2 regions of the Streptomyces sp. NPDC031100 genome follow, and region 1 is predicted to be linked to the other one. Evidence: predicted binding sites of a transcription regulator. Region 1 holds the regulator's gene; the other holds the start of a gene.
What was found. Region 1 encodes HrcA, which represses chaperone genes, less so after heat shock. Its sites were predicted from a motif close to TTNGCACTCNGNNNNNCNGAGTGCNAA; they were not measured.

Region 1 (3,406 bases):
GGTCGCCCAGCTCGGTCTCGTACCAGGCGGCCTCACCGGCCAGCTGGTGCGCGTAGACCTCGACGGCGCCCGACTCTGCATATTCGGGCTGGGGCATGAAGAGGTTCACACCGAAGGGCCGGGTCGTGAGCCCCCGCAGCTGCTTGATCTCCTGGTACATGCCGTCGGCGGTCTTGTATCCGGCGGCGAGGAACCCGAGACCGCCCGCCTCGGACACGGCGGCGGCGAGCTGCGGGACGGAGACACCGCCCGCCATGGGGGCCTGCACGATCGGGTGGGGGAAGAGATCGGTCAGTGCGGAGGACATGACGGCATGTTGTCACGTCCTCCGAACAAGTCCGAATCCGGGCTTCCCGCGGCATAGGACACTGGCATAAGGGGTGCCGAGGCACCCCTTCCGAGAGGCCTCAGCGCCCGTTGAACGCATCCTTCAACCGAGAGAACAGCCCCTGCTGACCCGGCTGGAACTGACCCTGCGGTCGTTCCTCACCGCGCAGCTTCGCCAGCTCGCGCAGCAGCCGCTCCTGCTCGGGGTCGAGCTTCGTCGGGGTCGTGACCTCGACGTGCACGATCAGGTCGCCCCGGCCGCCGCCGCGCAGATGCGTGACACCGCGGTTGTGGAGCGGGATCGACTGGCCGGACTGGGTGCCGGGCCGGATGTCGACCTCCTCCATGCCGTCCAGGGTCTCCAGCGGCACCTTGGTACCGAGGGCCGCCGCGGTCATCGGGATCGTCACCGTGCAGTGCAGATCGTCACCGCGCCGCTGGAAGGTCGGGTGCGGCAGCTCGTGGATCTCTACGTACAGGTCACCGGCCGGACCGCCACCGGGCCCGACCTCGCCCTCACCGGCGAGCTGGATCCGCGTGCCGTTGTCGACACCGGCCGGGATCTTGACGGTGAGCGTGCGACGGGAGCGGACGCGGCCGTCGCCGGCGCACTCCGGGCACGGGGTCGGCACGACCGTGCCGAAGCCCTGGCACTGGGGGCAGGGCCGCGAGGTCATGACCTGGCCCAGGAAGGACCGGGTGACCTGCGAGACCTCACCGCGCCCGCGGCACATGTCACACGTCTGCGCGGACGTGCCGGGGGCCGCGCCCTCACCGTTGCAGGTGTTGCAGACGACCGCGGTGTCGACCTGGATGTCCTTGGTCGTCCCGAAGGCCGCCTCGTCCAGCTCGACCTCGATGCGGATCATCGCGTCCTGGCCGCGCCGGGTGCGCGAGCGCGGGCCGCGCTGCGACGCCGTACCGAAGAACGCGTCCATGATGTCGGAGAAGTTGCCGAAGCCACCGGCCCCGAAGCCGCCCGCGCCGGCGCCGCCGGCCTGGGAGAGCGGGTCGCCGCCGAGGTCGTAGACCTGCTTCTTCTGCGGGTCCGACAGCACCTCGTAAGCGGCGTTGATCTCCTTGAACCGCTCCTGCGTCTTCGGGTCGGGGTTGACGTCCGGGTGCAGCTCGCGCGCGAGCCGACGGAACGCCTTCTTGATCTCATCCTGCGACGCGTCGCGGCGCACGCCGAGAACGGCGTAGTAGTCCGTGGCCACTTACGACTCCGCCAGGATCTGTCCGACGTACCGTGCCACTGCGCGTACCGCTCCCATCGTTCCCGGGTAATCCATGCGGGTCGGTCCGACCACGCCGAGCTTGGCAACCGCCTCGCCGCCCGAACCGTAACCGACCGACACGACAGAGGTGGAGTTGAGTCCCTCGTAGGCGTTCTCGTGCCCGATGCGCACGGTCATGCCCGAATCCCCCGCCTCGCCGAGGAGCTTGAGGAGCACGACCTGCTCCTCCAGGGCCTCCAGGACGGGCCGGATCGTGAGGGGGAAGTCATGTCCGAAGCGGGTGAGATTGGCGGTGCCGCCGATCATCAGCCGCTCCTCGTTCTCCTCGACGAGTGTCTCCAGCAGGGTGGAGAGCACCGTGGAGACCGTACCGCGGTCCTCGGACTCGAAGGCCTCGGGCAGGTCCTCGACCAGGCGCGGTACGTCGGTGAAGCGGCGGCCCGCGACCCGGCTGTTCAGCCGGGCCCTGAGGTCCGCCAGGGACGCCTCACCGAACGGCGCCGGGCAGTCGACCATCCGCTGCTCGACCCGGCCGGTGTCCGTGATCAGCACGAGCATCACGCGCGCGGGCGCGAGCGAGAGCAGCTCCACGTGCCGCACGGTGGACCGGGTCAGGGACGGGTACTGCACGACGGCGACCTGCCGGGTCAGCTGCGCGAGCAGCCGCACGGTCCGCGCCACCACATCGTCGAGATCGACGGCGCCGTCGAGGAAGTTCTGGATCGCCCGCCGCTCGGGCGCCGTCATCGGCTTGACGCCCGCGAGCTTGTCCACGAACAGCCGGTAGCCCTTGTCGGTGGGGATGCGCCCGGCACTGGTGTGCGGCTGCGCGATGAACCCCTCGTCCTCCAGGGCTGCCATGTCGTTGCGGACGGTGGCCGGGGAGACCCCGAGGTTGTGCCGCTCGGTCAGGGCCTTCGACCCGACCGGCTCCTCGGTGCCGACGTAGTCCTGGACGATGGCGCGCAGTACCTGAAGCCTGCGTTCACTCAGCATTCGCGCGCACCTCCAGCATGTCGTCCCCTCGGCCCTTCGGGTCGTCCGCCTGGCACTCTGCGTGTCCGAGTGCCAGCATTCCCGAGCCCAGTGTACGGGCGTGGGGTACTGACTGGGCAAGGTCGGTCGGGCCGATGGGGTCCCCCCGCTCGAGCGAAGTCGAGAGTGGGGGACGGTGGTACGGATAGCGTCGCGGTATGACGGTGACTTGGGAAGAGCTGGGCTGGGAGCGGCTGGCCCCCGGGGTCGGACGGTGCCGGCTGCCCGGCTGGGACTGCACGACGGGCCTGATTCTCGGGGAGGGTACGGCCCTGGTGGTCGACGCCGGCTCGAGCCTGGCCGAGGGCGCGCGGGTGCGGGAGCAGGCGCAGCGGCTGGCGGGGCGCCGTGTGACCCATCTCGCGCTCACCCATCCCCACTTCGACCACGTCCTCGGCGCGCCCGCGTTCGCCGGGGCGGAGGTGTACGCGGCGGTGGGCATGGACGCGGTGTTCGCGTACGAGCGCGAGGAACTGCGAGCGGATGCGATCAGGAACGGCCTGCCGGCGACGGACGCGGACGAGGCGGCGGCTGCGCTGACCCCTCCCCGCCACCTGGTCTCGGGCGAGTGGACGCTGGACCTCGGCGACGGCCGCCAGGCGCTGCTGGCCAACGTGGGCCCCGGCCACACGGCCCACGATCTCGCGGTCCTCGTCCCCGGCACCCCGGAGATCGTCTTCTGCGGCGACCTGGTGGAGGAGTCCGGCGAACCCCAGGCGGGCCCGGACGCCGTACCGTCGCAGTGGCCGGCCGCGCTCGACCGGTTGCTCGCCCTCGGCGGCGAGGACGCGCTGTACGTGCCCGGT
Region 2 (3,406 bases), on a different contig from region 1:
TCGGCCGGCTCCTCTTCCTTCTTCTCGACGACCAGGGTCTCGGTCGTGAGCAGCAGGGAGGCGATGGAGGCGGCGTTCTCCAGGGCGGAGCGGGTGACCTTGACCGGGTCGATGACGCCCTGCTTGACCAGGTCGCCGTACTCGCCGGAGGCGGCGTTGTAGCCGTTGCCCTTCTCCAGCTCCGCCACCTTGGAGACGATGACGTAGCCCTCGAGGCCGGCGTTCTCGGCGATCCAGCGCAGCGGCTCGACGGCGGCGCGGCGGACGACCGCGACACCCGTGGCCTCGTCGCCGGTCTTGCCGAGGTTGCCGTCCAGGACCTTGACGGCGTGGACCAGCGCGGAGCCACCACCGGAGACGATGCCCTCCTCGACCGCGGCGCGGGTCGCGGAGATGGCGTCCTCCAGACGGTGCTTCTTCTCCTTCAGCTCCACCTCGGTGGCGGCGCCGACCTTGATCACGCACACGCCGCCGGCCAGCTTCGCGAGGCGCTCCTGGAGCTTCTCGCGGTCCCAGTCGGAGTCGGTGTTCTCGATCTCGGCCTTGATCTGGTTGACGCGGCCGTGGACGTCCTCGGACTTGCCGGCGCCGTCGACGATGGTCGTGTCGTCCTTGGTGACCGTCACGCGGCGGGCGGAGCCCAGCACGTCCAGGCCGGCCTGGTCGAGCTTGAGGCCGACCTCCTCGGAGATGACCGTGGCGCCGGTGAGGACCGCCATGTCCTGCAGCATCGCCTTGCGGCGGTCGCCGAAGCCGGGGGCCTTCACCGCGACCGCGTTGAAGGTGCCGCGGATCTTGTTCACGACGAGGGTGGAGAGGGCCTCGCCCTCGACGTCCTCGGCGATGATCAGCAGCGGCTTGGAGGCACCCGCCTGGATGACCTTCTCCAGCAGCGGCAGCAGGTCCTGGATGGAGGAGATCTTGCCCTGGTTGATGAGGATGTACGGGTCCTCCAGGACGGCCTCCATGCGCTCCTGGTCCGTCACGAAGTACGGCGACAGGTAGCCCTTGTCGAAGGCCATGCCCTCGGTGAAGTCCAGCTCCAGACCGAAGGTGTTGGACTCCTCGACGGTGATGACACCGTCCTTGCCGACCTTGTCCATCGCCTCGGCGATGAGCTCGCCGACCTGCTGGTCCTGGGCGGACAGCGCGGCGACGGCGGCGATGTCGGACTTCTCGTCGATCGGGCGGGCCGTGGCGAGCAGGTCGTCGGAGACGGCCTTGACCGCGGCGTCGATGCCCTTCTTCAGGGCGGCCGGGGAGGCACCCGCGGCGACGTTCTTCAGGCCCTCGCGCACCAGCGCCTGGGCGAGCACGGTGGCGGTGGTGGTGCCGTCACCAGCGATGTCGTTGGTCTTGGTCGCCACCTCCTTCACCAGCTGCGCGCCGAGGTTCTCGTACGGGTCCTCGACCTCGATCTCGCGGGCGATGGTGACACCGTCGTTGGTGATGGTGGGGGCGCCGAACTTCTTGTCGATGACGACGTTGCGGCCCTTGGGGCCGATCGTCACCTTCACCGTGTCGGCCAGCTTGTTGACGCCGCGCTCGAGGGCGCGACGGGCGTCCTCGTCGAACTTCAGGATCTTCGCCATGACAGCGGGAGCCCTCTCGAAATCTGTGGGTGAAAAAAGAACTGCGCCCCGGGCGCCCGGCTTCTTGGGTGGTCGCGGGGGCCAGGGGCGCAGCTGGAAGCAACTGGGTTGCTTGAGGTGACTACTTCTCGATGATCGCGAGGACGTCGCGAGCCGAGAGGACGAGGAACTCCTCGCCGTTGTACTTCACCTCGGTGCCGCCGTACTTGCTGTACAGGACGACGTCGCCGACCTTGACGTCGAGCGGCAGACGCTCGCCGTTCTCGAAGCGGCCCGGGCCCACGGCGAGGACGGCGCCCTCCTGGGGCTTCTCCTTCGCGGTGTCCGGGATGACCAGGCCAGAAGCGGTGGTCTGCTCGGCGTCGAGCGGCTGGACCACGATGCGGTCCTCGAGCGGCTTGATGGCAACCTTGGAGCTGGTGGTCGTCACGATCCGACCTCCCCCTTCGGAGATCTCACGGGGTTAACTGTCTGAGGTGGCGACCAGGTCGATCCGTCGTCGCGGGTGCCGGACCTGCCCGTCGCGTTTGTTGGCACTCTCCATGGGGGAGTGCCAGAGCCGAGACTATGACCGCGATTAGCACTCGGTCAAGCGGAGTGCCAATGCCTGCGGCGCGTCGCGGGGTTATCGGCCTGAACGGCCTCGTCCTCGAACTCCCCCGCTCTCGGCTTCGCTCGAGCGGGGGGACCCCCACGACGGGCCGGCGGTTGCCGGTCGGCGCCGAAAAGCACAGCTACAGGTAGTCCTCCAGTCGGCCCACCGTCAGCCCGCTCGCCTGCACCCGGCGCAGCAGGCGCTTCGTGCGTTCCTTGAGGGGCAGGCCCGTGGCCTCGTCGGGGCCGACGAGGACGATGTCGCCCGGGCGCAGCCGGCGTTCGCCGCGGCTGTAGAAGATGCCGTCGGAGGTCATGGCGGCGCGCCACAGGACGAGCGCGGAGATGCCGCAGTCGGCGGCGGCGCGCAGGGTCGTGGTGTCGTACGTGCCGTAGGGCGGGCGGAAGAGGCGGGGGAGCAGGCCGAAGCGGGACCTGAGTTTGTCCTGCTGGCCGCAGATCTCGGCGCGCTGGCCGGCGTACGGCAGTCCGGGCATCGCCGGGTGGTCGAGGGTGTGGTTCTCGATGTCGGCGCCGACCGCGCGCAGGCGGGCGAAGTGGCCGTAGCCGGGTCCCACGACGCTGTCGGTGAGGAAGAAGCTGACCGGAAGTCTCAGGTCGCGGACCATGTCGACGAAGCGCGGGTCCCGTTCGGCGCCGTCGTCGTAGGTGAGGAAGACGACCCGGTCGGCGGTGGCGACGTGGTCCACGACCCGGGGCGGGGCGACACCCGTGCGGTGGGCCGTCGGGGGGCGGGGCGGCGCGGCGAGCGGGGCGGCCAGGCCCCAGCGGCGGTACGGCTCGTCCGCGGCCGGGCTCGACGGCCGTACTCCCTGGGCCGCCCGCTTGCCCAGGCGTTCGATGGGGTCGACGGACTGGGCGCAGCCCGCGAGGAGCAGGGTGGAGGCGAGTACGGCGGCCAGCGGGGCCCGCACGCTTCCCGGTCGCCCCCGGCGGCTCACAGGTAGTCCTCCAGGCGTGCCACGGCGTATCCCTCGCGCGTGACCTTGTTCAGGAACCGGCGCATGTCGTCGACCATCGTGCCGTCCCAGTCGTCGAGGCCGCGGAAGTGGGTGAGGACGATGTCGCCGGGGTGCAGGCTGCGGTCCCAGTCGCGGTACTCCCAGTGGTCGACGAAGACCTCCTCGTCCCAGATCGGCGCGTACTTGATCCCGCAGGCCTTGGCGGCGCGCAGGGTGTCGCCGTTGTAGTTGCCGTAG

Region 2: groES (co-chaperone GroES) is a predicted target of HrcA. The motif match lies at 2,170-2,196, and genes of this name have one in related genera.

The regions. Positions count from the first base shown of each region.
Region 1 covers NZ_JBVIGN010000023.1:42,893-46,298, reverse strand. The annotation lists gene ACZ5DS_RS40820 (nitronate monooxygenase) at 1-307, opposite strand, end outside; gene dnaJ (molecular chaperone DnaJ) at 408-1,544, opposite strand; gene hrcA (heat-inducible transcriptional repressor HrcA) at 1,545-2,561, opposite strand; gene ACZ5DS_RS40805 (MBL fold metallo-hydrolase) at 2,759-3,406, shown strand, end outside.
Region 2 covers NZ_JBVIGN010000012.1:284,365-287,770, forward strand. The annotation lists gene groL (chaperonin GroEL) at 1-1,592, opposite strand, end outside; gene groES (co-chaperone GroES) at 1,714-2,022, opposite strand; gene ACZ5DS_RS31295 (polysaccharide deacetylase family protein) at 2,327-3,121, opposite strand; gene ACZ5DS_RS31300 (polysaccharide deacetylase family protein) at 3,145-3,406, opposite strand, start outside.